DNA from 3 places in the Streptomyces sp. AHU1 genome. Region 1 is predicted to be linked to each of the others. Evidence: riboswitches for the same ligand, from Rfam matches in the RefSeq annotation. Region 1 holds a riboswitch; each other region holds the start of a gene.
The links. A riboswitch is a leader RNA that binds a small molecule or an ion and turns the genes downstream of it on or off. The one in region 1 is predicted to bind cobalamin.
Positions count from the first base shown of each region.

Region 1 (9,861 bases):
CGCCGGTGCGCGGGTCCTGCGGCAGGTAGCCGACCTCGCCGGAGCGGGCGACGGTTCCGCCGGCGGGCTGGCCCTCGCCCGCGAGGACCTTGGTGAGGGTCGTCTTGCCCGCGCCGTTGCGGCCGACCAGGCCGATGCGGTCGCCCTTCGTGATGCGGAAGGTGGCGGACTCGATGAGGATGCGGGCACCGGCGCGCAGCTCGATACCGGAGGCGGAGATCACGGTCAGGCTCCAGGGCGGGATGGATGGCGGGGTGGACGGCCGAGGACGTTCACGCCGTCTAATGCGCGAGGAGAATGGCCATGGGCCAAGTCTAACGGGGCGGTGCAACCAGTTTTCCGGTGTGTGATGTCCGGCACCTGTGATGCTCGCCCTCCCCGGGGAGCCGCACCCCCGTCGCCCGTTCGGACCGCGGGCCGGGGCCGGGGGCCGGGGAGCGTACGAGGATGGCGCCACGGAGCGACGAAAGCGGTGTGCCCATGCGGTTCGACGACGCCGGCCCGGACACCTCCGAGGCGCGGTACGCGCGCGGCGGTCGCGTCCCCGGCGGCAGGACGGCCGTCGGCGGCGGCCTCGCCTGTCTGGTCGCCCTGGCCCTGGGACTGCTCTTCGGGGTGGGTACCGACCGGCTCGGGCTCTCCTCGGACGGCGACCGGACCGAGGCGGGGGTCTCCTCCCTCGCCCAGGTGCGGCGGACCTGCCCGGAGGGGCGGGACGCCGACGCCCGGGAGGACTGCCGGGCCGTGGCGGTGGTCGACAGCGTCCAGGCCTACTGGACCCGGGAGTTCGCGCGCCGGGGAGGCGTCTACACCCGCGCCCCGGCGGTGTTCTTCAGCGGCCGGGTGAACACCGCGTGCGGTACCGCGTCGTCGTCCGCCGGGCCCTTCTACTGCCCCGGGGACCGCGAGGTCCGTCTGGACCTCGGCTTCCTCGACGACCTCCGTACGAAGCTCGGCTCCGGCGGACCGTTCGCCCAGGCCTACGTGGTGGCGCACGAGTACGGACATCACGTGCAGAACCTCACGGGCACGCTCGCCCGCTCGCGGGACGGCGCGGACGGCGACCCGGTGAAGGTGGAGCTCCAGGCCGACTGCTACGCGGGGGTCTGGGCGCGGCACGCGACCACCGCACCGCCCTCGTCGGCGGGCGAACCGTTGCTGGCCACGCTGACGGACGCCGACATCCGCGACGGCCTGGACGCGGCGGCGGCCGTCGGTGACGACCGGACCCGGACGGAGCGGCAGGGCCGGGCGGCCCCGGAGACCTGGGCGCACGGATCGGCCCAGCAGCGGCGGCAGTGGTTCTACCAGGGCTTCACCGGCGGCGACATGGCGCAGTGCGACACGTTCCGGTGAGCCGGGCGGGCGGTCCCGGGGCCACGGGGCGTCGCCGGTGACCGGTCCCGGACCGCTCCGGGGTCCGGCCCGCGGCGCTTCCCGGCCGGCTCCGGTCAGCTCCCCCCGGTGTGCACCTGGAAGGCGGCCCTGCGCACGGCCTTGGCGAGGGCGGGGTCCGGGTGGGCCGCGGCGAGCGCGACCAGCACCTGCACCGTGCGCGGGTGCCCGACCGCGCGCACCTCGTCCAGGAGCGCGGGCACGGTGGGCTGCACCGCGGACTCCAGATGACGGACGAGGAGCGGGGCCTCGCCGTGGTCGGCGACGGCGGCCGCAGTGTCGACCCACAGCCAGGTGGACTCGGCGCGGGTGAGGACCTCGTGGGCCTCCTCGGGGTCGTGGCCGTCGTGCTCGGCGAGCCACAGCAGGGCGTAGGGCCGCAGCGGGGTCTCCTCGACCACGGCGCGCACGTCCGGCTCCGCGGGGGCGCCGACCACGCGCAGCGCCTCGAAGGCGAGGCTGCGGGTGAGGGCGTCCTCGCCGCGGGCCGCGTCGAGGAGCTCGGTGACGGCGCTGCCGACCGGGCGGGCGGCGAGCCAGGCGCGGTACTCGGCGCGGGCGGCGTTGGGGCGCAGCTGGGCACAGCCGCGGAGCATGTCCGCGGCCGGCTGCTCGATGTTCCCGGCCGGGCTCTGCGCGGCGACGCAGATCTGCTCCAGCTTGACCCAGACCGCCCAGCTGCCGAGCGCGGTGAGGGTGGCCTGTCCGTCGCCGTAGGTCAGCGCGCCGACGGAGGCGAGGGCCTGCAGCGCCCATTCGAGGAGCGGGGCGAGGGGTGCGTCCGGGACCTCGGCGGGCTCCGGGGCGGGCTCGGCCGCGGGCTCGGGTCCGTAGGAGATCTCGCAGCGCTCGGTGCGCAGTTCCGTGACGCGCTGCCCGAGGAGGTCGAGGAGCTGCTCCACCGGGACGGGCCCGGCGGAGAGCTGGAGGAAGGAGAGCACCTGGGGCATCGCGGAGACGACCTCGGCGACGGCCGCGGGCTCGCGGTCCACCGGCTCGGGGTACGCGAGGGACCAGGCGTCGAAGAGGGCGACCCAGCCGCGCAGGACGGCGCTGTCGTCGCGGCTCCAGGCGCGCAGCCGCCATCCCGGGCGGGCGTCGTCGCCGTGCACCTCGATGAGGCCGGCCAGGCGGGCGGTGTCCCAGTCGGCGCGGACCCGGGCCGGGGTCAGTCCGAGGTCCGCGGCGGCCCGCTGCGCGGTGGCGTCGGAGAGGGTGCCCTTGCCGTCGGGGTTCGCGCCGTCGCGCCCCGGGCGCAGGGCGGCGTCGGCCCAGCGCGCCACGCGGGCCGCGTCGGACAGGCCGGTGCGCGCCATGCGGGCGAGTTCCGCGGGTGGCGGTGTGCCTTCCGGGGGCCTCGGTGCGGGGCGGCGGGTGCGGCGCTGGGTCACCGCTCGGGGAGCGGTCGCGAGGGACCGCGGGCTGACGAGTCGGAGCCTGGAGTCGCGCGGGTTACGGGACGTCACGGGTGCAGTCTTGCGGTTGACAGTCCGAAAACCCAAACGGAATGCCGCCGCAGGCCACGGGGGCGCCGGGAGCGGGACCCTGCCGAGGTGTCCGGCGCGCGGGAAGGAGTGCCGCGCGGAGTCGTCCGGGACCGAACCGGAAGCACGCCTCGCCCCGGCCGGAACGGCTCGGCCGGGGCCCGGGGTCCGTGCTCCCGGTGGGCCGCCGTCTCACATAAGGGGGGTGAGGAAGCGGCGCAGGGCCTCTTCGTAGCCCGCCGGGTCGGCGTTCCACATGGCGCCGTGCGGGGCGTCCGGGACGGTGTGCAGGGTGACCAGGTCGGGGCGGCTCGCGGCGAGGCGGCGGGAGGGGCCCCAGGGGGCGATGCCGTCGTCCGGGCCGTGCGCCAGCAGGGTCGGCACCTTGATCTGGTCGGGGTGCGCGGCGTGCGCGATGCGGTCCCCGCGCACGCCGGTGCGGCCCTGTGCGGCGCGCACCGCGAGCGGCAGCAGGAAACCCGGGGTGTGGCGGGCTCCGGCGAGGGCGCGCAGCGTGGTCTCCCAGTCGAGGACCGGCGAGTCCAGGACGAGCCCGCAGATCCGCTCGCGCAGCGCGGAGTGGGCGGCGGCGCGCAGGGCCATGGTGGCGCCGGTGGACCAGCCGTACAGGACGACCCGCTCGGCGCCGAACCGCACGGCGTACCGGATGGCCGCGTCGAGGTCGCGCCACTCGGTCTCGCCGAGGTGGTTCAGGCCGTCCGGCGGGCGGGGTGCCCCGAGGTCGCCCCGGTAGGCGAGGTCGAGGACGGGGAAGTGCCGGCCGTTGAGGAACTCCATCAGGTTCATGGGGTGTTCCCGGGTGGTGCCCAGGCCGTGCACGGTGATGACCCAGGTGTCACGGACGGCCGGCACGAACCAGGCGGGCAGGGCGCCGAGTTCGCCGGGTACGTCGACGTCGGCGTGCTCCAGCCCGAGGGCGGCCCCGGGGTCGCCGACGTACAGGTTCGGGGTGAGCCACACCTTGTCGCCGGGCTCCAGGGACCCGTGCGTGACGCGTTCCAGGCTGCGCACGACGGTGTCGGCGGTGTGGGGCACGGAGCTCTGGAGGGGGCCGACGACCGCGTGGGAGCCGTCGCCCGCGAGGCCGTAGGTTCCCGGGCGCCGGGAGGCGAGGGTCCTGGTGAGGGTGATGCCGCCCGCCGTCGTGGCGTGCACGGTGAGCCGGGGCTCGGTGGGCAGGGGCTTGCCGGGCCTCGTCTTCAGCGCGGCGTCGCTGGCGAACCGGCCCGCCGCCACGGAGGCCGCGCCCGCGGCTATGGCTACGGTGACGGCCGCTGCCGTGGCTCTCAGGGTGCGCACCCGACCAGTCTCCCGGGGGACCTGGCCATCGGCCAGCGGAAGGGTCCCCGGGAGTGACGGCGGGCGCTCGCCGGGCTTTCCGCACGGGGCGGGTCCGAAGCCGCGCCACCGCCCGCGGCGGCGGTCCGGCGGGGCCTCACGGCCGCTGGCCGTACCCCCGCAGCCGCTCCCCCGCCTCCTCCAGCTGGTCCGGCGAGAGCAGGGCGGGCGCGAGGCCGGGGACCGAGGCGGACAGGAGCCAGACGCGGCACATCCACTCCAGCTGGGCCGTACGGTCGTACGCCTGGTCCAGCGAGGCTCCGTGGGCGATGGTGCCGTGGTTCCGGAGGAGGCAGGCGGTGCGGCCGGCCAGCGCCCGGAGCGTGTTCTCGGCCAGCTCCGGCGTGCCGTAGGCCGCGTAGGGGGCGACGCGGACCGGGCCGCCCATGGCCGCCGCCATGTAGTGGACGAGCGGGAGTTCGGGGACCAGGAGCGAGACGGCCGTCGCGTGCGGCGCGTGGGTGTGGACGATCGCCCGCGCCTCGGTGGCGCGGTACACCGCGAGGTGCATCGGCAGTTCGCTGGTCGGGCTCAGCGAACCGAGCACCTGCCGGCCGTCGAGGCCGACGCCGGTGATGTCGTCGGGTGCCAGCCGGTCGTAGGGGACGCCCGTGGGCGTGACCAGGACGGTGTCGCCGACGCGGACCGAGACGTTGCCCGACGTGCCGACGACCAGCCCGTCGGCGACCGTGCGGCGGGCCGTCGCGACGAGCTCGTCCCAAGTCCGCCGGAGGGCGTCGCCCGTCTCCCGCTCGCCGGGCTCGCCCGCCGCCCCTGGGTGCTCGCGCCCGTCCCGTACGTCCCGGTGCCGCTCATTCATGACGCGATCCTGCCAGGAACTGCCGTCCAGGGCCCCGAACGGGCGCGTTCCGGGGCGAATACGGCCCATCAAAAGCCCATGGTTGTATGTGATTTACATCACATCACACCGATGAAACGTCCACGTAACCCCGATCGGACATTCACCGCGCTTCACACCCCGTGATCGGTCCATTACGACCCGATCCGCACCCGGACGTCACCCCTGAAGCGCACCTCCCGGCCCCCCGAACGGCGTGACGGGGGCTACAGCCTGGGCGTGACGGGGATCTCGCCGTTCAAACCTGCTCCGACCCGAACGGCCCACCGGGGTCCGGGAGCCCAAGCGGAGCACGGAATTCCGTATCCGTTCGAACCCGCCGGGCCCTCCCTCGACACAAGCGGAATGCCGGTCCACTGTTCGGGACACCATCAGGTCCGACCCAGTTCACCTTCCGTTCACCCAGGTTGCCTACGGTCCACCTGCCACTGACGTCCAACAGAAGCCTGGGTAAATGGAACACATCACGCTCCTCCTCGGAATCGTGATCGTCACCGCTCTCGTGTTCGATTTCACGAACGGTTTCCACGACACCGCCAACGCGATGGCCACCACCATCTCGACCGGCGCACTCAAGCCCAAGGTCGCGGTGGCCATGTCCGCCGCCCTCAACCTTGTCGGCGCCTTCCTCTCCGTCGAGGTCGCCAACACGATCTCCAAGGGCCTCGTCGACGAGACGGGCATCCGGCCAGAGGTGATCTTCGCCGCGCTCGTCGGCGCGATCCTCTGGAACCTGGTGACATGGCTCGTCGGACTCCCGTCCAGCTCCTCGCACGCCCTCATGGGCGGCCTGGTCGGCGCCACCATCGCCTCCGCCGGCACCGGCGCCGTGCACGGTGACGTCCTGGTCGGCAAGGTGCTCCTGCCCGCCGTCGCGGCCCCGATCGTCGCGGGCCTGGCGGCGATGGTCGCGACCCGCCTGTCGTACAAGCTCAGCGGTGACGCCGACACCAAGGCCACCAAGAAGGGCTACCGCGCCGGCCAGATAGCCTCCGCGGGCCTGGTCTCGCTGGCCCACGGCACCAACGACGCGCAGAAGACGATGGGCATCATCACCCTGGCCCTGGTCGCCGGTGGCGCCGTCGCTCCCGACTCCGACCCGCCGGTCTGGGTCATCCTCTCCGCCGGTCTCGCCATCGCGCTCGGCACCTACCTGGGCGGCTGGCGCATCATCCGCACGATGGGCAAGGGCCTGACGGACCTCCAGCCGCGTCAGGGCTTCGCCGCCCAGACCAGCGCGGCCACGGTCATCCTGGCCTCCTCGCACATCGGCTTCTCCCTCTCCACCACGCACTCGGTCTCCGGCTCCGTGATGGGCGCGGGCCTCGGCCGCAAGGGCGGTGTGGTCCGCTGGTCCACCGCGACCCGCATGGCCGTCGCCTGGGTGCTCACGCTGCCCGCCGCCGCCCTGGTCGGCGCGCTCGCCGAATGGGTGACCGGTTTCGGCACCTGGGGCACCGCGCTCGTGGCCGTCTTCCTGGTCGCGTCCAGCTTCGCGATCTGGCGCCGCTCGCGCCGCGAGGTGATCGACCACAACAACGTGAACGACACCGAGGAGCCCCCCGGTGTGGTGACGCAGGCCATCGCCGCCGTCACCCCGCCCCCGGCCGGCACCGTGGCCGAAGGCCTCACGGCCACCATCCCCGCTCCGGCCGAGTCCACGGTGACCCCGTCGGCGCCGTCGGCCGCGGCCTGAGACCCGAAGGAAGAAACAGCATGAGCATCGACTGGTCGGCCCTCGGATCCGTCTTCGGGGTCAGCCTCGGAGTGTCCGTGGCCCTCATCGCCCTCTTCACCCTCGGCGTCGCCGGCCTCTCCAAGAAGGAGACGTCCCAGGGCGGTTCCGCGGTCGCGGCGGCCACCGGCGCGTACGTCTGCTTCGCGGCCTGCGCCGCGGCGGTGGCGTACGGCATCTCTCTGATCATCACCAAGTAGCCCGTCAGGCGCGGCCCGGAACCGGGTCGCGCCGAGCGGACCGCGCGTGGGGCGCGGGACGGATCACCGTCCCGCGCCCCACGCGTATGTGGGCCTGCGCACACTGTCCCTCCGCAGGTCAAGAGCCAGTTGACGGCCGTTCACACCCCGTGGTGGACTGCCGGAGCCAAGTACGGCGGCATGAGAGGAAGCCGGTGCGAATCCGGCGCGGTCCCGCCACTGTCATCGGGGAAGGAACTCCCCGGGAGCCAGGAACTCTCACCGCCGGTCTCGTCGAACCAGGGCGTGGACACCCTGAGTGAGGACATATCGCCATGCGCGGCTGCCCGTTGCCCGTTCCGCTGAGTACGAAGGTTCCGCCGCACCCCACGGCCGGCTGACCCCGTGCGTGCCGATCGCGTCTTCGCGTACGGTGCCGCCGCCGGCCTCCTCGGCGACCTGCTGCTCGGCGATCCCCGCCGGGGGCATCCGGTCGCCGCGTTCGGGCGGGCCGCCGCTGCCGTGGAGCGGACCCTGTGGCGCGACCACCGCGGGTGGGGCGCCCTGCACACCGCCGTCTGCGTGGGCGGAGCCACCGGACTCGCCGCGCTCGCGAGCCGCAGCGTCCGCACCTCGCCCACCGCTTCGATCTCCCTGACCGCCGCCGCCACCTGGGCCGTCGTCGGAGGCACCTCCCTCGGCCGCGAGGCGCGGGCGGTCGGCGGCGCGCTCGCGGCCGGTGACCTCGGCGTGGCCCGGGAGCGGCTGCCGCACCTGTGCGGACGCGACCCGCAGGCGCTGGACGCCGACGGCGTCGCGCGCGCCGTCGTGGAGTCCGTCGCCGAGAACACCTCCGACGCCGTCGTGGGCGCCCTGGTCTGGGGCGCCGTCGCCGGCGTGCCCGGGCTCGTCGCCTTCCGCGCCGTGAACACCCTCGACGCCATGGTCGGACACAAGTCCCCCCGCCACCGGCGCTACGGCTGGGCCTCGGCCCGGCTCGACGACCTCGCGGGCTGGCCGGGCGCCCGGCTGACCGCCGTCCTCGCCGCCGCGGCCGGACCCGACCCGCGCGGCGCCCTGCGCGCCTGGCGCGCGGACGCCCACCGGCACCCGAGCCCCAACGCCGGGCCCGTGGAGGCCTCGTTCGCGGGCGCGCTCGGCGTGCGGCTCGGCGGCACCCTCTCGTACGGCGGACGGGTCGAGCACCGGCCCGTGCTGGGCGGCACGGGCCGCGCCGTCCAGGTCCACGACATCGAACGGGCCGTACGGCTCTCCCGGCGCGTCGGCTGGCTCGCGCTCGGGGTGAGCGCCGTCGCCCGGGTCCTGCTCAGCCGAACCGGACGGGTTTTGTCCACCAGGAAGGGACGCACCGCATGAGCGGCGGGCTGCTGATCGCCGGGACCACCTCCGACGCCGGGAAGAGCGTCGTGACCGCCGGGATCTGCCGGTGGCTGGTACGCCAGGGCGTCAAGGTCGCGCCCTTCAAGGCGCAGAACATGTCCCTGAACTCGTTCGTGACCCGCGAGGGCGCCGAGATCGGGCGGGCACAGGCCATGCAGGCGCAGGCCGCCCGCGTGGAGCCGACCGCGCTGATGAATCCCGTGCTGCTCAAGCCGGGCGGCGACCGCACCAGCCAGGTCGTCCTGATGGGCAGGCCGGTGGGCGAGATGAGCGCGCGCGGGTTCTTCGGAACGGCCGGACCCTCGGATCAGCCGGCGCCGGGCGGCGCGTCTGCCGGGGACAGACTGCGCGGGGGGCGCCAGGAGGCACTCCTCGCGACCGTCCTCGACTGTCTGGCGCAGTTGCGGGGCACGTATGACGCGGTGATCTGTGAAGGAGCCGGCAGCCCGGCCGAGATCAACCTGCGGCGCACCGACATCGTGAACATGGGGGTGGCGCGGAACGCGGGGCTCCCCGTGCTCGTCGTCGGCGACATCGACCGGGGCGGGGTGTTCGCCTCGTTCTTCGGGACGGTCGCGCTGCTGTCCCCCGAGGACCAGGCACTCGTCGCCGGGTTCCTCGTCAACAAGTTCCGCGGTGACGTCAGCCTGCTGGAGCCGGGCCTCGACATGCTGCACGGCCTCACCGGGCGGCGCACGTACGGCGTCCTGCCGTTCCGGCACGGGCTCGGCATCGACGAGGAGGACGGCCTGCGCGTCTCGCTGCGCGGGGCCGTCCGCGAGTCGGCGGTCTCCTCCCCCGTCGGCGAGGACGTCCTGCGGGTCGCGGTCTGCGCGGTCCCGCTGATGTCCAACTTCACCGACGTGGACGCGCTGGCCGCCGAACCCGGCGTCGTCGTGCGGTTCGTGGACCGGGCCGAGGAACTGGCCGACGCCGATCTGGTCGTCGTGCCCGGCACCCGCGGCACGGTCAAGGCGCTCCGGTGGCTGCGCGAGCGCGGCCTCGCGGACGCGATCGCGCACCGGGCCGCCGAGGGACGGCCCGTCCTCGGCGTCTGCGGCGGCTACCAGCTCCTCGGCGAACACATCGAGGACGAGGTCGAGTCCCGCGCCGGTCATGTCGACGGGCTCGGACTCCTGCCCGTGCGCGTGCGGTTCGCCCGGGAGAAGACCCTGGCACGGCCGGTCGGCGAGGCCCTCGGCGAGCACGTCGAGGGGTACGAGATCCATCACGGCGTCGCCGAGGTGACCGGCGGCGAGACGTTCATGTCCGACGCCGCCGGCCGGGGCCTAGACGGCTGCCGGGTCGGCGCCGTGTGGGGCACGCACTGGCACGGATCACTGGAGTCGGACGGTTTCCGGCGGGCCTTCCTGCGCGAGGTGGCCGCCGCCGCGGGCCGCCGCTTCGTGCCGGCCCCCGACACGTCGTTCGCGGCGCTGCGCGAGGAGC
Region 1 is NZ_CP174283.1:2,343,559-2,353,419, forward strand. Features, by position in the region: gene ACICHK_RS10720 (ABC-F family ATP-binding cassette domain-containing protein) at 1-223, opposite strand, end outside; gene ACICHK_RS10725 (neutral zinc metallopeptidase) at 481-1,356, shown strand; gene ACICHK_RS10730 (hypothetical protein) at 1,452-2,861, opposite strand; gene ACICHK_RS10735 (S9 family peptidase) at 3,072-4,199, opposite strand; gene ACICHK_RS10740 (class II aldolase/adducin family protein) at 4,336-5,058, opposite strand; gene ACICHK_RS10745 (anion permease) at 5,552-6,793, shown strand; gene ACICHK_RS10750 (hypothetical protein) at 6,814-7,032, shown strand; cobalamin riboswitch at 7,168-7,311, shown strand; gene ACICHK_RS10755 (cobalamin biosynthesis protein) at 7,417-8,388, shown strand; gene ACICHK_RS10760 (cobyric acid synthase) at 8,385-9,861, shown strand, end outside.

Region 2 (9,861 bases), 5.6 Mb from region 1:
CCGCGGGAATGGCGTGGGCCGTCGGATCGACCACTGGGATCGTCGCAGCGACGACCGTGGGCAGCATGCTGGTGACCATCACCTTGCCCACGGGCATCGGGCGAGCCCTGGAGCACGCCGGGGTCATCGCGCTCGGGGGCGTGGTGCAGGCCGTGCTGATCCTGCTGTTCCCGATCCGGCGTTGGGGGGCGCATCGTGACGCGCTCGCCGACGCCCTGGCCGCCGTGGCGGACTACGCGCGCCGGTTGCGGCACGACCCGACCGCCCCGTTCGACCCGGAGCCGTTGATGACGGCCCGGGACGCGGCCGCCGTGACGCCGTCGCAGGCCCGCACCCGTCCCCCCGTCCTGCACGGGCCCCGGGGACTCGCCGAGCGCATTCGGCCGGTGGTCGCGGCGCTCGCCGACCCGGACGTGGGCGCCCCGGCGGAGGGACCCGGACGGGACCGCGCGCGGGAGTTGCTCGACGCGGCCGCCGACGTCCTGGATGCGGCCGCCCGTTCGATCCGCCGCGGCACTCCCGCCGAGGTGCGGCCCGAGAGCACGGACGTCCTGTGCGTCGACGAGGAGCACGAGGTGCTGCAGGGCCCCGCGCGGCAAGCCGCCGAGCGGCTCGTGGAACTGCTCGGCGAGGCGTTGGAGATCGCCGGGAGCGGCTGCGAGCCCTGGAGCACACCCACGCCGCCCGACCTCGTCGGCGCCCAGTTCCTGGTGCGCCCGACAATGCTCCGGCTGGTCCCGGTCGTCGTCCGGGGGGTCCGCCGTGAACTCCGCCGGGACTCGCCCGTGTTCCGGCACGCCGTCCGCCTGGCCGCGGTGGCCACGCTCGGCTATCTGATCGCCGCCCGGCTGCCCCTGGGCCACGGCTACTGGGCGCCCATCGCCTCGGTGATGGTGATGCGGCCGGACTTCCACCGGACGTACGCGCGTGCGGTGGCCCGTCTCGCCGGGACCCTGGCGGGGGTCGCGCTCGCCACCGGGACGGTGCGGGCCCTGGGACCGGACGCCCATGTGTTCGGCGCGCTGGCGGTGGTCTCGGCGGGCCTGTCGTACACGCTGATCCGTACCGGCTACGCATACTCCCAGTGCTTCACCGCCGCGTACGTCGTCTTCCTGCTCGGCATGGGCGGCCAGACATGGGAGCAGACGGTCCCGGAGCGGGTGGTGCTCACCCTGCTCGGCGGAGCCCTGGCGATGCTGGCGTACGTGGTGTTCCCCGCATGGGAGACACCCCGGCTGCCGGGTCGGCTCGCGGACTGGCTCGCCGCCAACGGCCGCTACGCGGCCGCGGTGCTCCGCGACTACGCCGAACCGACCCGGGAGCATCACGTCGACATGCGCAGGGCACTGCTGGCGAGCAGGGAGGCACGTGCCGCCTGGCAGGAGGCATACGACCGGGCACGACAGGAACCGGTCCGCCCCAGGGGGCTGACATCGCGCGAGGCGCAGGATGCGCAGGAGGCGCTCAGGGGGTTCGGCCGCGCGGCGATGCTCATGGAGAGCCACGTTCCGCGGGCCGACAGCCGTGTCGTCCCCGAGGCGGAGCGGTTCGCGGAGGCCCTGGAGACGGACACCGCGAAGGCGGCAGTCGCCGTGCGCGAGCACAGGAATCCGGACTGGGGACGCGTGGAGGAGGCGCTCCACGCGTGGGAGGACGCCGCCGGCAAGGGGAGCTCGGTCGTGCGGCGCGAGGCGGAGCTGCAAAAACGGGCCTTGGAAGACCTCGCGACAGCCGTGAGCCGCACACCCCTGGAACGGGACGTCGGCTCTGCTCGCGAGGAGCAGCGGGTGCGGGCCGCCGTGGCGGCGGAAGGTGACGGATCAGGACCCGCGCACCGGGGCGGGTGACGAAGTCGGCCACGGGGAGCGCCTCGCCTCCTGGAGCGGCAAGCAGCCTTCCCGCCGTGTCTTGGTGCGGTGCGAAGTCACGAAAGGAGAGCACGCACTCGGTCCCCGGATCATGGCACTGCGAGCAAACGGCGGCCCTGAAGCGCACTGCGCCGTTGCCCGAGCAGGAATCCACTGCGGGGAACTTCTGACACCCCGGCGCGCTCTTCGACAACGCCTCGATCGCTACGCCTCGCTCCTGTCAAAGGCCCGCGATGCAGAAAGATCCTTGGACATCGACGTCAGCGCGGCCATGGTCCGACCTCCCCGCCCCATGGCCGGACACCGTGGCGAGGGCAGATCCTCGGTGCGCGGGCGCGGCGGGACGGGACGGGACAAGTGGCCGGTTCCTCCTGCCCGCGCTGGAGAGAATGGGTGGGAGGTGCCCCTTCCTCGGGACGGCTCAGTGGCTCGTGGGACGCGGGCGTCCGAGTGCGAACCGGCTCGGTCCGGGCTCTCCGCGTACCAGAGCGGCCGCCAGCTCGCCGATGACCGACGCGAACTTGAACCCGTGCCCGGAGAACCCTCCCAGCACGGTGACCGGGCCCTGCCGGTCGATGACGAAGTCATGGTCGGGGGTGGTGGTGTACAGGCACGTCACGGCCTCGGGCGCGGTGTGGTCCACGCCGGGGAGCCAGCGCTCGGCGTACGCCGCCAGCTCCCGCAGGATCGCGGCGTCCGGGGTACGGTCGCGCCGGTCGGGGTCGACGACCGGGCCGACGCCGTGGAAGCCCGCCTTGACGCCGTCGGTGCTGCCGAGTCCGTACACCCCGTCCGCGGTGAGGCCGTCCATGGGCAGCGCGGCGCCCGGGTGGTGGATGTAGCTGGGCCAGGCGAGCGCGTCCGCCGCGGGGAAGTGCGCGGGCTGCTCCTGGGTGACACGCAGCACCGGCACGCCGCCGACCGGCGGAGCGGTACCGCCGCCCAGCATTCCGGGCGCCCAGCCGCCGACCGCGACCACGACGGCATCGGAGCGCAGTTCCTCCTCCGTGCCGGTGACCACCCGGACCCCGGCGTCGCCGAGCACCGACAGCCCGGTCACCCGGACGCCGTGCCGGACCTCCGCGCCGTGCGCCCGCGCCGCCTGCTGGAAGGCGGTGACCGCCTCGTCGGCGTGCAGGCGTCCGGCCTCCGGGTGGAAGACCGCACCGGTGTCGGCGCGCAGCCCCGGCCAGCGCTCGGCGACCTCCTCCGGGGCCAGCCGCTCGGCGGGGCGTCCGGCAACGGTCAGCGTCTCGTACAGTGCCTCGGTCGTGGCGGCCGGGCCGTGGTCGACGGCTCCGGTGAGGGTGAGCACCTGCCGTCCCGTCTCCTGCTCCAGCCGCCGCCACAGCGGCAGAGACCGCACGGCGAGACCGACGTAGAAGGGGTCCGCGTAGGCCAGCCGGAAGATCCGCGAGGTGCCGTGCGAGCTGCCCCGGTCGTGGCCGGGCGGGAAGCGCTCCAACAGGGTGACGCGGTCACCCTGGGCAGCAAGCCGCCACGCGGCGGACGAGCCCATGACCCCGCCACCGATGACGACGACTCGACGAGAGGACACGATGCTCGATCCTTTGGCGAACGATCCGGACCGACCGGGCAACCGGACGCCCCGAGGTTTTCCGGTGTGACCTGCAACTTTCTACCGGAAAAGTGCGGCGGCGAAGCCGACAGACATGGAATTCCGGACTGACGTGCAAATCATTGAAATGGGGGACCTCGGGGCCGCCAAAAAAACGGTGTCGTACGCGGTTTCACCGGGCCCGTGGCGGCGATCCGGCGCCAGTTCGCGCTCGGGATCGACCGTCTCCGGACAGGCTCTCACCCGCCCGTCTGCGCACTCGATAAACATGGCCTGACCTGGTGTTTTCCAGGGATCCGCCTAGGCTGAGGAGTTCTGCCGGACAGCATCGGAGGGGACATCATGAGCGAGGAAGTCGGCAAGTACGACGCCAGCCGGATCCAGGTGCTGGAGGGGTGGGAAGCTATCCGGAAGCGGCCCGGGATGTACATCGGCTCGACCGGTGAACGCGGCCTGCGCCACCTGGTGTTCGAGGTCGCCGACCGGGCTGTGAACGAGGTCCTGGCCGGCCACGCCGGCTGCGTCGACATTGCTCTCACATCCGACAGCGGCGTGTGTGTCGCCGACGATGGGCGGGGCGTCCGCGTCGACGAAGCGGGGGACACGGGCATCTCCGGCCTCGAAGCCCTGCTGACCCGCGTGCAGACCGGGCCGGGGCCCGGCGACCGCCACGATGTGACGCTCGGCTTCTGCGGGGTGGGACCCTTCGTCGCCAATGCCCTGTCGAGCCGGATGACGGCCGAGGTGCGGCGCGGGGGAGCCCGCTGGGTTCAGGAGTACGCGCGCGGCGTGGCCGTCACCCCGCTCACCGAGGCGGGCACGTCGACCGGTAGTGGTACCACCATCACCTTCTGGCCCGACGCTGACATCTTCGGAACCGCGGAGTACTCGTTCGACGGGCTGGCCGAGCGTTTCCGGGAACTGGCTTTGCTGAACCGGGGCTTGGAGATCTCTCTGACCGACCGGCGCCGACCGGGCGAGGCGCGGTCGGCGCGGTTCCAGTACCCCGACGGCGCGCGGGACTTCGTGGCCGTCCTTGACGAGCAGAAGGAGGAACCCGTTCATTCGCACATCATCGGCTTCGAACGGGAGGAACCGCGGATGGCGGGGACGGTGGAGGTGGCCCTGCGTTGGCGTGCCTCCCATGACGAGCGGGTCCGGAGCTTCGCCAACAGCCGGCCCACTGACGGCGGCACACACGAGCGCGGCTTCCGCGACGGGGTGGCGGCCGCAGTCACCGCATACGCACGGGAGCGGCGGCTGCTGACTGCGACGGATCCCGACCTTGACGCCGATCGGATCAGCGACGGTCTGACAGCCGTCGTGTCGGTGAAGCTGGACCATCCCGAGTTCGAGGGCTCCACGCGCGGCCGGCTGGGTAACGCCGCCGTGCGCGCCTGCGTCGAACAGGCTGTCCAGGAACACCTCGGCAGGTGGCTGGGAGAACACCCGGAACAGGCCGCAGCCGTTATCGACCGGATCATCCAGGGCGCCCGCCGGGACTGACCAGGAACAGGCTGCCCTGCCGACCCCCGGGAATCGGGGCCGGCAGGGCAGCCTGCAGCACACGACGGTCGACTCTGGGCTCGAAACCGTCCAGTGGGTCCGAGGGGCCGAGGAACTGTTCGACCGATCGACCGCGGGTCAGGGCACCGGCAGCGAAGGACTCGACCAGGTAGCGCACCCAGGCAGCCCGGAGACCGAGGGAGACGTCGCGCTTCAGTGGGGCTGCAGGTGGACGACAGATCCGGTGCTGACCCGACAGTCAGCGTGCCGAGTCACACTCCCCTCCAGTCCGTGCCGACGGTTCGGTGCCGACTGTCCCGCTTTTGTGCCGACTGAAAAGCCTCGTCACACGGGCCTAGCGCCGCACCCGGGGCATCCCCAGTCCGATCCACGAGATGATCTCCCGCTGGATCTCGTTGTTGCCGCCGCCGAAGGTGAAGATCACGGCCGATCGGTAGCCGCGTTCGAGTTCGCCGTGCAGGACGGCGCCGGCGGAGCCCTCCTTGAGGACACCGGGGGCCGCCACGATCTCCATCAGCCAGGCGTACGCGTCCCGGCGCGCCTCGGAGCCGTACACCTTGACGGCGGAGGCGTCCTGCGGGGTGAGCGTGCCCTCCTGGACGGCGTTCACCATGCGCCAGTTGAGGAGTTTCATGGCGTCCAGCCTGGTGTGCGTGCGGGCGAGGAGGCGGCGCACCCAGGGGAGGTCGACGACGCGGCGGCCATCGGCGAGCTTGGTCTCCGTCGCCCAGCGCTGGACGTCGTGCAGGGCGCGGATGGCCATGGTGCCGTGCGCGGCGAGGGTGACGCGCTCGTGGTTGAGCTGGTTGGTGATCAGCCGCCAGCCCTTGTTCTCCTCGCCGACCCGGCGCGTGGCGGGGACCTTGATGTTCTCGTAGTAGCTGGCGGTGGTGTCGTGCGAGGCGAGCGTGTTGATGACGGTGCACGAATAGCCGGGGTCGGAGGTCGGCACGAGGAGCATGGTGATGCCCTTGTGCGGCGGGGCGTCCGGATCGGTGCGGACCGCGAGCCACACCCAGTCGGCCGTGTCACCGTTGGTCGTCCAGATCTTCTGGCCGTCGACCGTGTAGTGGCCGGTCTCCTCGTCGCCCTCCCGTACGGCCCTGGTCCGGAGCGCGGCGAGGTCGGTCCCGGCGCCCGGCTCGCTGTAGCCGATCGCGAAGTCGATCTCGCCGGAGAGGATCTTCGGCAGGAAGTACGCCTTCTGCTCCTCCGTACCGAACCGCATGATCGTCGGCCCCACGGTGTTGAGCGCCATCAGCGGCAGCGGCACCCCGGCCTGAGCCGCCTCGTCGAAGAAGATGAACTGCTCCATCGGGGTCAGGCCCCGCCCGCCGTATTCCTCTGGCCAGCCGACCCCGAGCCAGCCGTCCGCGCCGAGCCGCCTGATCGTCTCGCGGTAGAAGCGCTTCTGCGCCGCCGGGTCGCCGTGGCGCGCGTAGGCGTTGTCCGGCACCAACTCGGCGAAGTAGAGACGAAGTTCGGTCCGCAACCGCTGCTGCTCCGGCGTGTATTCGAGATGCACGGCGCCTCCTGCCTCCCGGGCCCGACCTGACGGCGCACACCGTAGAACGTGTTCCAGAAATTGGGAATGCCGATGACACGGGCGCCGCCTGGACGCGCGTCGGGGCCAAGGGGTGCGGGCGGGCCGCCGGCCGCGAGGGGCGTGCGCGCACACGCGAGGGGCGGTGTCCGGTCACCCGGGCACCGCCCCTCGTGCGGGCCGGGTTCCCCCGGCCGTCGCGGAATGCCGTCGCTCGTACGCCCCCGTGGCCGTCAGTGGCAGGGGAAGCCGAGCAGGTGTCGGGCGTCGTGGACCCATTCGTGGACGTTCTCGCCGGAGACCAGGGAGGTGGCGCCCTGTTCGGCACCGACGAAGTAGAGCAGGACCAGCATCAGGACACCGAAGAACGCCGCCCAGGGGACGATCGCGCCGATCGGCAGCTTGGCGGGAACGGCGGTGGGCGTGACGGTCGGCTGGACGACGGACTGCGCCATGGGGCAGAACCTCCTGGGGAACTCGCGTCCCATCTCGGTGGTGCACGGGACGACGGCCACGGGTCTGACTCACCCGCGTCCGTCACCCCTGGCCGGAGTGGCGTGCGCCGGGCTCACAGTGGCGCGACCGTGCCGGAATTCCACCGGGCTTCCGTCGAACCGTCGTCAATATCCACGCGACCGTACCGCGAAGCCTCACCCCGGCCAAGGGCGCACGCCCCCGGCGTACTGTGAGAATGACGGTATGACCACCCGGATGTTCTTGGTTTCAGCGGCGATCGGCGAGGCACTGCGCGAGGCCCGCTTCGACGACGGGAGTCCGCTGGACGCCTCGGGCCTGCGAGCCGCCCGGACGGCGGCCGAAGCGGGTGCCGTTCCGGCCGGCGGGCGGCTGTGGGTCTCCCCCACCGTGAGGTGCCGGCAGACCGCCGAGGCACTCGGGCTTCAAGACGGCCTCGAGACGGCGGAGTTGGCCCCTCTGGACGTGGGCCGCTGGCGCGGGGCGACGCTCGCCGAGGTGGGCGCGAAGGAGCCGGAGGCAGTGGCGCGGTGGCTCGCCGATCCGGTGTCGGCGCCGCACGACGGCGAGTCGGTGCGGGAGTTCTGCGACCGGGTGGCGGAACACCTCGACACGGCGGCCGAGTTCAGCGGACGGACCGTCGCCGTGGTGGAGCCCGAGGTCGTACGGGCCCTGGTGGTACGGGCGCTGGGGGCACCGGAGTCGGCGTTCTGGCGGGTGGACGTGCCGCCGCTCACCGTCACGGAGCTGAGCGGGCGCGCGGGGCGCTGGAACGTCCGCGCCGGACGCCCGCTCGTCTGACCGGCCCGCTCCGGGCGGCGCGCGACCTCATCGCAGCGTGGCGATGAAGTCCGAGCACGACCGGGCGCAGTCACGGCAGTTCTGCGCGGCGGCCTCCGCCCCGGGACATTCGTCGAACGCCTCGGCGCACTCCAGGCAGACGTCACGACACCACTCCAGCCGGGCGCGGAGCTCCCGGTCGCTCAGCCCCGGATGACGGGACAGCACCTGGCAGGTCGCCTCGCACACCTCCGCGCAGAGAATGCCCGAACGCCGCGCGGTCTCCTGCTTCTTCGGCCCGCCGGGATCCATGAGGCTCGCGCGCAGCGTGGAGGTCCTGGCGCATTCGGCACAGGCCCGGGCGCACTCGAAGCGGTCCTCCAGGTACCGGAACAGCTCCTGCTGTGAAGGCGTCGTCGTCACGAACAGGCGGGTAGCCGGAGGGAGTCGGTTCAAACGGCGCGAGGCCGGGCCTCAGGCGCCGGCCGCCTCCCGGGAGATCTGCTCGAACTGCGCCCCCATGGCCTCGGAGAGCGCCTGCGCCGCCGACAACGGGCGGACCATCACCATGAGTTCGTCGATGCGTCCGTCCTCGTCGAAGTGCAGGAAGTCGCAGCCGTTGATCTCCTTGTCGCCCACCTTGGCCGTGAAGACCAGCGCGTGGTCACGGCCGTCGGCCCCGGCGATCTCACGGACGTAGCGGAAGTCGCTGAAGACGCGCCAGACGCCGCGCAGGATGGCCGCGGTGATCGGCTTGCCCGGGTAGGGCTTGAAGGCGACGGGGCTGGTGAACACGACGTCGTCGGCCAGCAGCTCCTCGACCGCGTCGAGGTCTCCGGCCTCCACGGCCTTGCGGAAGGAGTTCATCGCACCCATCTCCTCTACTCAATTAATTGATTAAGTGCAGATAAGATTAGTCCTGTGGGCAGGGGCCGTCTAGCCTTGCGGGATGGCATTGCGCAACGCGGTACTGGCCGCGCTCCTGGAGGGCGAGGCGTCGGGCTACGACCTGGCCAAGGGGTTCGACGCCTCGGTGGCCAACTTCTGGATGGCGACCCCGCAACAGCTGTACCGGGAACTCGACCGGATGGAGTCCGAGGGGCTCATCGAGGCCCGGGTGGTGCAGCAGGAACGCCGGCCCAACAAGCGGCTCTTCTCGCTGACCGCGGCGGGGCTCGAAGCACTGGCCTCCTTCACCTCGGGACCCGCGAAACCCACCGCGATCCGCGACGAGCTGATGGTCAAGGTGTACGCGCTCGACATGGGGGACGCCGACGCCGTCCGGGTGGCGATCACCGAGCGGCTGGAGGGGGCGCGCGCCAAGCTGGCGCACTACGAGCGGATCGGCGCCCGCCTGCTCGACGGGCGCGCCGAGGACGAGTACCTCGCCTCGGCCGAGCGCGTCGGCCCGTATCTCACCCTCCTGGGGGGACGCGCCTTCGAGCGGGCCATCATCGACTGGGCGGAACGGGCGCTGCTGGTCCTGGAACAACGGGCGTCCGCCACCCGCTGAAGGCCGCGTGTCCGCATTAGCCTGGTCGCGGGCGGTACCGGTTTCGGCCCGTTCCGGCGCGGTCCGGTTCGATCCGGCCGGGTTCGGCCCGGTGCGTTTCGGGTCCGGTCGGCCCGGCGCGTTTCGGGTCCGGTCGGCCCGGCGCGCTTCGGGTCGGAGCGGCCGGCACGAAGGAGGGCGGTCATGGTGCGTGCGCTCGGTGTCGCTGTCGTGGGGTTCGGCTGGATGGGACGGGTGCACACACAGGCGTACGCCCGCGTCCTCCACCACTTCCCGCGGCTCTCCCTGCGTCCCGAACCGGTCGCCGTCGCCGACGAGGTGCCCGGCCGGGCCGAGGAGGCCGCCGCGCGGTACGGTTTCGCGACCGCCGTACGCGACTGGCGGGAGATCGCCGCCGATCCCCGGGTCGAGGCCGTGAGCATCACCGCGCCGAACTTCCTGCACCGTGAGATCGGTGTGGCCATGGCCGGGGCCGGCAAGCACATCTGGATCGAGAAGCCGGTGGGACTGACCGCCGACGACGCCCGGGCGGTGTCGAGTGCGGTGGCCGAGGCCGGGGTACGGGGCACGGTCGGCT
Region 2 is NZ_CP174283.1:7,972,751-7,982,611, reverse strand. Features, by position in the region: gene ACICHK_RS35285 (FUSC family protein) at 1-1,847, shown strand, start outside; gene ACICHK_RS35280 (FAD-dependent oxidoreductase) at 2,290-3,426, opposite strand; gene ACICHK_RS35275 (DNA gyrase subunit B) at 3,790-4,953, shown strand; gene ACICHK_RS35270 (acyl-CoA dehydrogenase family protein) at 5,309-6,499, opposite strand; gene ACICHK_RS35265 (CbtB-domain containing protein) at 6,751-6,972, opposite strand; cobalamin riboswitch at 7,010-7,171, opposite strand; gene ACICHK_RS35260 (histidine phosphatase family protein) at 7,217-7,792, shown strand; gene ACICHK_RS35255 (ferredoxin) at 7,820-8,194, opposite strand; gene ACICHK_RS35250 (nuclear transport factor 2 family protein) at 8,246-8,638, opposite strand; gene ACICHK_RS35245 (PadR family transcriptional regulator) at 8,721-9,284, shown strand; gene ACICHK_RS35240 (Gfo/Idh/MocA family protein) at 9,468-9,861, shown strand, end outside.
Region 2: it holds a riboswitch for cobalamin, as region 1 does, so the genes downstream of both, ACICHK_RS35265 (CbtB-domain containing protein) here and ACICHK_RS10755 (cobalamin biosynthesis protein) in region 1, are expected to answer to the same signal.

Region 3 (9,861 bases), 5.6 Mb from region 1:
CCCGCGCCGGGGACCCGCGCGAACACGGGCTCCCGCCCGCTTGCGCCATTCCGCACGGGGTAGTCGATCACCCCTGGGCAGAACCTCACGCGCGGGGTCACCCCCGCGGCCGGAGCACCCCGTGACGCCCTGACCGACATCGGAAGGAGGGCACCGCTCGTGGTGAAAAGCCGTGCCGTCGCCCGGACCGGGCATCCGAGGCACGAGCGCCGCGGTGAAGCGCGGCTGCCCGCCGCGGCAGCCACGCTCATCGCCATCGCCCTGTACGTGGCACTTCCCCAGCAGCTCCTCGTCGCCCCCCGCTACGTGCTGCCGGCCCTGGAGCTCCTGCTGCTGGTGCCGCTCATCGCCATCAACCCCAGGAGGCTCACCCGGCAGACCAAGGTCTTCCGGTTCCTGTCGCTGACCCTCGTCCTGCTCATCGCCACCGGCAACCTCACCGCTCTCGGCGTCCTCATCCACCAGATGGTCCACGCCGAGGTGAAGGACGGGCGCTCCTTGCTGCTCGCGGCGCTGCAGGTGTGGCTGACGAACATCATCGCCTTCGGACTCGCGTACTGGGAACTCGATCGGGGCGGCCCCGTCGTGCGCACCCAGGCCCCCCGCGGCGACCTGCCCCTGGCCGACTTCCGGTTCTCGCAGGACGAGAACGACGACGCGGTGGAGGAGGTCGCCGACGGCGCCAGCAAAACCTCCGACTGGGTGCCGACCCTCGTGGACTACCTCTACATCTCGGTGACCAACTCGACGGCCTTCAGCCCGACGGACACGATGCCCCTCTCCGCTCGCGCGAAGCTCCTGATGAGCATCCAGAGCGTGGCCGCGCTCCTCACGTCCCTGCTGGTCATCGCCCGGGCGGTCAGCATCCTCCACTGAACGCCCGGGTGCGGGACCGGCCGGCCCGAGCAGGGTGCGCGGGCCTCAGGAATCCGTCGCGCGCCGAGGCGGGGTGAAGGTGTACAGGTCGAGGATGTCCGGCGGCGGTGCCACTCCCGGGCCTCCGGCGCGCACCCACGTCACGATGTCCTCGGTCGCGTCCGGGTCGTTGACGAGTCCGAGCCAGACCGGCCGTGCTCCCGCGGCCCGGCCCGCGGCGGACGGCTGCACGACGACGACGTTGGCCTGGTCGCACACGTCGAGGCACTCGGAGATACGCACCGGTACGTCCGCGCGCAGTCGCGCGGTCTGTACGGCGTGGTCCACTCCGGTCACCTTGGGACTGCCGCAGCAGCAGTCCCGGCAGACGACGACCCGGCACGGCACGGCGCCGCCCGCCCGCACGGGTTCTCCCGGTGTCTCTTCCAACGGCGTCTCGGGCACGGCGTGCCACTCCCCTCCCGGGGAGATCCGCCCCGGTGTCGTTCGAGGAGGCGACCGCGTGAGTCTCCTGGCTCCCGGGTCTTGGCCTGCTCCGCCTTCCCACCCCGGTCGGGGCGGTGGCCTGCCGGAGCTCACTCACCGGTCACAGTGGCGGGACCGCGCCGGATTCACACCGGCTTCCTCGTACCGCCGTCGCCTTATGTCGCCGGTCATCATCTCATCCGGCGACCTCGGCCCCGTGCCGCGTACGCCCCCGGGCGTCCACGCGCGTGACCTTCGCCACGGCAAGGTCAATACTGGGGGTGACAGCCCTCTCACCGACTCGCGTCCCATCACCTCACCCCATACACCTGACAGTCCGTCACTGAAACCGGGAGGTACCCATGAAGATGCTCATCAACGTGGCGGAGACGGTGGTGGCGGACGCGCTGCGGGGCATGGCGGCGGCCCATCCGGAACTGACGGTGGACGTCGACAACCGTGTGATCGTGCGCAGGGACGCCCCGGTCGCGGGAAGGGTGGGTCTCGTCTCCGGCGGCGGGTCCGGGCACGAGCCGCTGCACGGCGGATTCGTGGGCCCGGGGATGCTGTCGGCCGCGTGCCCGGGCGAGGTGTTCACGTCCCCGGTCCCGGACCAGATGCTGCGGGCGGCGGCCGCCGTGGACAGCGGCGCGGGCGTGCTGTTCATCGTGAAGAACTACACCGGAGACGTCCTCAACTTCGACATGGCGGCGGAGCTGGCCGAGGACGAGGGCATCCGCGTCGCCAAGGTCCTCGTCGACGACGACGTGGCCGTCACCGACAGCCTGTACACCGCCGGGCGGCGCGGCACGGGCGCGACGCTGTTCGTGGAGAAGATCGCGGGCGCCGCCGCCGAGGAGGGCGCGCCCCTGGAGGCGGTCGAGGCACTGGCCCGGAAGGTCAACGAGAACTCCCGCAGTTTCGGTGTGGCGCTCAGCGCCTGCACGACTCCGGCCAAGGGCAGCCCGACGTTCGACCTGCCGGCCGGGGAGCTCGAGCTCGGGGTCGGCATCCACGGCGAGCCGGGCCGGGAGCGGCGCGCGATGATGACGTCGCACGAGATCGCCGACTTCGCGGTGCACGCCGTCCTGGACGACCTCGCACCGCGCAATCCGGTGCTGCTCCTCGTCAACGGCATGGGCGCCACTCCCCTGCTGGAGCTGTACGGCTTCAACGCGGAGGTGCAGCGGGTGCTGGCCGAACGCGGCATCCCCGTGGCACGCACCCTGGTCGGCAACTACGTCACCTCCCTCGACATGGCGGGCGCCTCGGTGACCCTGTGCCAGGTGGACGAGGAACTGCTGCGGCTGTGGGACGCGCCGGTGAAGACGCCGGGGCTCCGCTGGGGCGTGTGAACCCGGTCGGTGTCGGTGGCCGGGTGCCGCCCGGCACCCGGCCACCGACCGACACCAGGCCGACTTCCGTACCACGCAAGGAGATTCCGTGCTGAACGCCGATTTCTTCCGCCGCTGGATGACCGTGACCGCCGCGTCGGTGGACCGTGAGGCGGAGCGGCTCACCGAGCTGGACTCGCCCATCGGTGACGCCGACCACGGCAGCAATCTGCAGCGCGGATTCACCGCCGTGACCGCCGCCCTGGAGAAGGACGCTCCGGACACTCCCGGTGCCGTACTCGCGCTCGCCGGAAGGCAGTTGATCTCGACGGTCGGCGGCGCGTCCGGGCCGCTGTACGGCACCCTGCTGCGCCGGACCGGCAAGGCGCTCGGGGACGCCCCCGAGGTCACCGGGGAACAGCTCACGGACGCGCTGCGCACGGGCGTCGACGCGGTCATGGCACTGGGCGGAGCCGCGCCCGGCGACAAGACCATGATCGACGCCCTGGTGCCCGCGGTCGACGCGCTCGCCGAGTCGTTCGCCGCGGCGAAGTCCGCGGCCGAGGAGGGTGCCGTGGCGACGACACCGCTGCAGGCCCGCAAGGGCCGGGCGAGTTATCTGGGCGAGCGCAGCATCGGGCACCAGGACCCGGGCGCCACGTCCTCGGCACTGCTGATCGCGGCACTCGTGGAGGCGGCCGGTGAGTGACACCGGGGAACGGTTCGTGGGCATCGTGCTGGTCTCGCACAGCGCCGCCGTCGCCGCGTCCGTCGCCGAACTGGCCACGGGCCTGGCCGGTGGCGGCACGCTCGCTCCCGTCGCGCCGGCGGGCGGCACCCTGGACGGAGGACTCGGTACCAGCGCGGACGTGATCGCCGCCGCCGCGGCCTCCGTGGACCGCGGCGCCGGGGTCGCCGTACTCACCGACCTGGGCAGTGCCGTGCTCACCGTCAAGGCTCTGCTCGCCGAGGGCGACGAACTCCCGGACGGCACACGGCTGGTGGACGCCCCCTTTGTCGAGGGAGCGGTGGCCGCGGTCGTCACGGCCTCGGCGGGCGCCGACCTCGCCGCGGTGGAGGCGGCGGCAGCGGAGGCGTACACCTACCGGAAGGTCTGAGGACCGGCGGGCGCGGGACCCGGGGCCGCGGGAGCGCTCCGCCCGAGCGCCGGGACGTACGGGATCCGGCAAGCGCGGGGGCCGGGGTCAGGCGATTCCGTCCGCCGCGACGATCAGGGCCGAGCGGATGGTGCCCGCCAGCTCCGCCCGGGCCGTCGCGGGATCGGGCTCCGCTTCGTCGGTGTGCCACGCGTAGTGCTCGACCGCCGCGCGCAGCGCCGCGTTGAGCATGGCTGCCTGGATCTCCGAGCGCAGGTCGACGGCGCCCAGCCCGGCGCGGTCGGCGAGCGCGCGGGCGAACGCCGGCTCGGCCTCGTCATGGGCCTGGAGCCAGACGGCACGCAGTCCCGGCTCGGTACGGGTGAGCCTCAGCAGCGTGCGGACCCTCGGCGGCTCCGGCATCGCCATCGTCCCCTCGCCGTTCGTGGACACCTGCTCCAGGGCGTCCTCCAGGGGAGCGCCCACGGGCCAGGCCCGCAGCGCCGCGGCGATCGCGTCGATGCCCGCCGCGAACAGCGGGCTCACACAGCTCTCCTTGCCCGGGAAATAGCGCCACAGGGTCCGCGTGGACAGGCCGACGGCCCGGGCGATCTGGTCCCCGGTGGTGGCGGTCACGCCCTGGGTCACGAAGAGTTCCACAGCGGCGCGGGCGATCTCCAGCCGGATCTCGGCCCTGCGTTCGTCGGTGAGCGGCGGCCGTCCGGTACGGCCCCGAGCCGGACCGGGGCGTTCGCCGATCGCGCCGTCCGGCACTGATGACTCCTCGGTTCCCGGTTCCGTCCGCGGATGCTGCCCAGGGCTGCGGTGATCCTAGCCATCTCCGCACCGCTCCGAGGACTTTCCGTCCCCTGGCGGCGACGAGCCGCACCGCGGTGGAGCGGTCCGGCGGGGTGGACGGGCCGGTGAGCCCACGGTCCGCCGGCCTCAGCCGTCCCCCAGGAGCTTCCGGGTCAGCCGCTCCCCCTCCGCCGCCGCGGCGCCGTGGTCCTGGACGGGCGACACCCGGGCGTTCTTGAACACGAGGTAGGTCACCCCGGAAGGCGCGCCGCCGCCGCGGGGATCCGGGCGGACACCGAGCCCCGCGGCCGTGGCGTACGAGGCCTCGCCGATGATGTCCTGCGGGCCGACGTCACCGACGACGGCGTACTGGACGCGGTCGCGGTAGATCACGGCCGCCACCGAGCCGGGCCCGATGCCGTGGTCCCGGTAGTTCCAGATGCCGCTCGGCGCCGGTACGACGATGTAGGGCAGGGTCTCGGCGCTCAGGTACCGGCCGTCGGGCTGCTGGAAGGCCGTGGTCTCGGAGAAGAGCGGATCGGTGCGGCTGTTGCACAGGGGTCCCGCCCTGCCGTCGCAGTCGATGTCCATGTCGGCCGTCCAGAAGACCGCGTCCCGGGTGCCGCAGACCGGGATGTCGGCACGTTTTCCGTCGTCACTGCGGTAACGCCCGCGCGAGACGGCGGTACAGCCATCGAGCTTCGCCAGCAGGTCGGCGGCCCGGACGGAGCCTTCCCGCACGGGTTCGGCGGGGCTTCCGGGGCGGCCCGTGGTGGAGGTCGTGGACAGCACCACCGGGGCCGAGGCGAGCAGGGCGGCCGACGCGGCCGCGGCCAGCGCCAGCGACTGGACACGCACGATGGGAGACCCTCTCCTGGGGGACATGGACGCTCATCTGCCCAAATCTGGTGGGGGTCCGACAGCGCGTCCACCGGGAGGGGGCCGGACGGTGCACGGCCGTTTCCGCGGGCGCCGCACGGCCGAGGGCCCGAGCCGGAACCGGCTCCGGCCGCCCGACCGCGCACGGCGGCGCGGTACCGGCGACGACAGCTGTTCGCGCCGCGAACAGCAACTCCCCCGGGGGCACGGTGAGTTCACATCGCGTCGGGGACCGGCACACGCACCCCGCGACGGCCCGGTCGATGACGTCCGCCCTCTTGATGTGACCGCGCCATCCGTGTCTTATAGGTACAGACCAATCAGGCGCAGGCCGATCCCCGCCGAGGGAGGACAGACCCGTGCGACCCGTTCCCCCCGCCGTCCCTCACGCGCTGGTGTGCGGAGCGCTGCTCGCGCTCTCCTCCTGCGGATGGGGCGCCCCGGCGTCCGGCCAGGGCGCACGGCTGCCCGCCGCGACGACGGGCGTGACCGCGGCGGCGGGCAGCTCGACCAGCGTGCACGTCATGTGGAACCTCGCCTCCGAAGACCCGAGGATCACCCGCTACGAGGTGTATCGCGGCACCACCAAGGTCAAGGAGGTGCCCGGTTCGGAGCACATGGTGGACATCACCCGGCTCGAACCGTCCACCTCGTACGTCTTCCGGGTCCGGGCCCGGAACGCCGACGGGGTACCGGGGCCGCTCAGCGAACCGGTGCGGGCCACCACCCCCGCCGCGGTCACGGCCGACCGCACCGCACCCACCCGCCCCGGCGGCCCGCGCGGGAAGGCCGTCGGCGGCCGGGCGGTCCAGCTCTCCTGGACGAGGTCGTCCGACGCGCGAGGCGTGGCGTCGTACGACATCTACCAGGGCGCATCGAAGATCCACAGCGTGGGCGGCGCACAGACGGCCGCCGTCGTCACCGGACTGCGGCCGGGCACGGCCTACGTCTTCACCGTGCGGGCCCGCGACGCCGCGGACAACGTCTCGCCGCCGAGCGGCACCGTCCGGATCACCACCGCGCCGGGGCCGGACGACGGCCGGGACACGGCGCCCGCCGGCTTCCGGGCGACGACCCACCGGCGCGACGGGGCGTACTACATCGACCTGGCGTGGACCGCGCCCGAGGTCGACGGGGTGATCACGGAGTACCGGATCCAGCTCGACGGGCGTGCCGTGACCTCGCTCGTCTGGGGCGGCAGTCCGCCCAGCGGCACCTGCACCCACAGCTTCTACATCGGCCGGGAGGCGGACGTGACGTACCGGGTGCGGATCCGGGCGAAACTGCCCGACGGCACGTGGGGCGCGCTCTCCGCGGAGCGCACGGTGACGACGGGCCGCGGCTGAGGCGTCCTCTCGCGCCTGGTGCCGGACGCGGTGGCGGTGGCCCCTCGGAGGGATCGGACCGTCGGCCGTGCCGGCAGTCCGCCGGACGGCGGAATCCGTCACCTGCCCGGTCCCCGTCCGCATGCGGGCCAGGCCCGGGACGCATTGGCTCGCACTGAGGCAGCACGGGCCTTCCGATCCTCGGCGGCGCATGGGATGTACCGCCAACCGTGCCGCTGGAGGGCGGTTCCTATGCGTACCACTCAGAAACTTCTTCGCTCGGGCCTGACCGTGGCCGCCACCGCTGCGCTTCCCCTCACCCTGTCCGCCCCGGCGGCCGTCGCATGGGGTTCCGGGATCTCCGTGAGCACCAGTGGCACCTCGGTCTCGGTCACCACCAGCGCCTGCCCGAGCAACGGAAGCAGCTTCGGCAACGCCTCGCTGCTCTCCAGCGGGCAGACGAACTTCGCCCAGGGGCGCCAGATGCCGCTCACCGGGACGAGCAGCAGCCAGTCGGCGGCCTGGACGGGCGTGAGCCCCGGAACCTTCACGGTCATCGTCGTCTGCCAGGACGGCACGACGGCGGGCACCCAGTCGATCATCGTCGCGGCGAGCGCGGCCAGCACCGCCCCCGCGACCCCCACGATCTCGACGAGGGTGTCGCCGTCGCCGTCGCGCGGTGTCATGGGCGGGCTCGGCGGAGCCGTGAAGGACTACGGCACGGCCACGGTCGTGGGTGGCGGGGCCCTGGTCGTGACCGGCACGGTGGCGGCGGTGTGGTTCCTGCGCCGCCGGTCCAAGCCCCACCGGCTCTGATCCGGACATGTCCGCCCCGCGACACCACGAGACCCCAGGTCACAGACATGACCTGGGGTCTCGGCCGACCCCGGAGACGATCCGTGCGGGCCGGAGTGAGCGGTGGCGGGGCCGGTCAGAACGCCCGGCTGTTGCAGCCCATGTTCGAACCGAGGTTGCTCTTCTGCGCCCCCGGGGCCCCTTCGCCGTTCAGCAGGTTGCCGGCCAGGCCGGTGACGGCACCGAGGTCGCCGATCACCTGGACGTTCATGTCGTGCGAGCGGCACTCGACACCCTGTGTGACGTCGAAATTGTCATGGCCCTCATCGCCGTACGCGAAGGCGGTGTTGGCGCCGATGGTGCCGACACTGCCGATGAGAGCGGCGCCCACGAGGACTGCCTTCTGGAACGTGCGCATTGGTTCTCCGTTGGTCGAGCGGATCGGATCCGCGACATCGAATCGGGACTACGGGTGATTACGGGCAGGCCTTCAGCCGAGTCGGGGAAGCCCCAGCTGGCCGACGGGGGGCGCCGCGACCTGTCCGAGGCCGACCGGAGGCAGCTGCGGTGAACCGAGCTGTCCGACCTCCGGGTTGAGTCGCGGGTTCACCTGCGGGTTGAGCTGCGGGTTCACCTGCGGGGCGACATGCATCGGAGCGTTCGGGCCGAAGGGCTGGGGCACGGCCACCTGCGGAGCGACCTGCGGCATGACCTGGGGCATGACCTGGGGCTGCTGGGGAGCGGCCTGCTGCGGCATCGCCTGGGTCTGCTGCACAGGAGCGGCCTGCTGCGGCATGACCTGGGCCTGCTGCTGGGGAGCGGCCTGCTGCACAGGAGCAGCCTGCTGCTGGGGAGCGGCCTGCTGCGGCATGACCTGGGTCTGCCGTGAAGGAGCGGCCTGCTGCTGGTACGGCGAGGTGGAGGCCTGTGCCGATCCCTGGGACGAGGCCGAGGCGGAGGCGTAACTGGTCTGCTGGGACCCCGCCGGGGCGGACTGCGCATCCGACTCGGAGGCAGGCGCCGGAGCCGCGGCCTGGGCAATCGGCTGATCGGGGACTGACGCCGGAGTGGCGTTGTCGCGTCCGGCGGGAGCGTCGGCTTGGCTGGCGCCGATGCCGACGGCGGACAGGCTGCTGGCCGCTGCCATGATGAGCGCGGCCTTGTGAAGCTTGCGCATTAAAGCCCTTCGATACTGAAAATGGGAACCCGTCGAGTTCCGTGCTGTCGTGCGTGCGGCCGGTGCGATACGCGCGTCGCACCGTCAGCAGCGGTCATCTTGAGCGGTACGGGACTTCGCATCGGAGTCAGTGGCGAATTCCGCTGGTCCAAGGGCGCCGCTTCCCCTCGTGAACGACGGTTCTCTCGCCGCGGTCACGGCACTCCACGCCCCGTCACCCATTTGCCGCTCCAGCGGCTTGACGCCTCTCGCTCCGGCAGCCGGTTCGCGCCGCGGGGGTTCGGTCCGGTCACGGCCCCATCGCGGACGGAGCCCTCGGACCGAGGGCTCCCCGCCCAACGGTTCCGTCAACTCGCCCTGGGGAAAGGCCGATGCGCGGTGCGCGCCCACCGCCGGGATCTCGCTTCGTCGTTCGAGGCATCACACGTTTCACTGGAAAACGGACGACACATCCAGCACCGCGCGCGGACGGCTTTCCCTTGATCAAGCTTGTGTCTTCTATGAAGGAGACGCCACTGTGCGAATTTCTGATATTCAGCGCTGCGAGGTCCGGCCCGGACGGCTCATCGAGTGGACGTTCAGCAAGGCGACCGTCGCGGCCGCCGCGGCGCTGCAGCCGGATCCACGGCCGCCGGCCCACATCCAGGAGTCGCACATCAGAACGGCGCGGTCGGTCCGCGAGGACGGTCTGTTCGTGCCGACCTGGCTCGGCACGGCGTTCGACCTGCCGGGCCAGGTCGACCTCGACGCGCTGGAACAGGCTTTCCACGGCTGGACGTTGCGCCATGAAACGCTGCGCAGCGGCTTCAGGTGGGCCGGCGACGACATGCACCGGTTCACGCTCCACGAGGACGACGTCTCGCTGCACCGCGAGGTGATCGGCGACTTCGCCGACGCGGTGGTGCTGACCCGGTACATGCAGGACCGGTTCGACGTCGCGGCGGACGCGCTCGGCTGGCCGAACCTCATCTACACGGCGGTCGTCCGGGACGACTCCACCAGTGTGTACATGGCCTTCGACCACACCAATGTCGACGCCTACTCCCTGCAGCGCATCCCGGACGAGATCCGCGGACTGTACACCGCGGGTGTGACGGGGCGTCCCGTCGTCGACA
Region 3 is NZ_CP174283.1:7,949,274-7,959,134, reverse strand. Features, by position in the region: gene ACICHK_RS35185 (hypothetical protein) at 160-876, shown strand; gene ACICHK_RS35180 ((2Fe-2S) ferredoxin domain-containing protein) at 922-1,320, opposite strand; cobalamin riboswitch at 1,381-1,505, opposite strand; gene dhaK (dihydroxyacetone kinase subunit DhaK) at 1,704-2,696, shown strand; gene dhaL (dihydroxyacetone kinase subunit DhaL) at 2,785-3,384, shown strand; gene ACICHK_RS35165 (PTS fructose transporter subunit IIA) at 3,377-3,793, shown strand; gene ACICHK_RS35160 (TetR/AcrR family transcriptional regulator) at 3,881-4,546, opposite strand; gene ACICHK_RS35155 (glycoside hydrolase family 75 protein) at 4,718-5,428, opposite strand; gene ACICHK_RS35150 (fibronectin type III domain-containing protein) at 5,809-6,795, shown strand; gene ACICHK_RS35145 (hypothetical protein) at 7,027-7,590, shown strand; gene ACICHK_RS35140 (hypothetical protein) at 7,706-7,987, opposite strand; gene ACICHK_RS35135 (hypothetical protein) at 8,060-8,746, opposite strand; gene ACICHK_RS35130 (condensation domain-containing protein) at 9,264-9,861, shown strand, end outside.
Region 3: it holds a riboswitch for cobalamin, as region 1 does, so the genes downstream of both, ACICHK_RS35180 ((2Fe-2S) ferredoxin domain-containing protein) here and ACICHK_RS10755 (cobalamin biosynthesis protein) in region 1, are expected to answer to the same signal.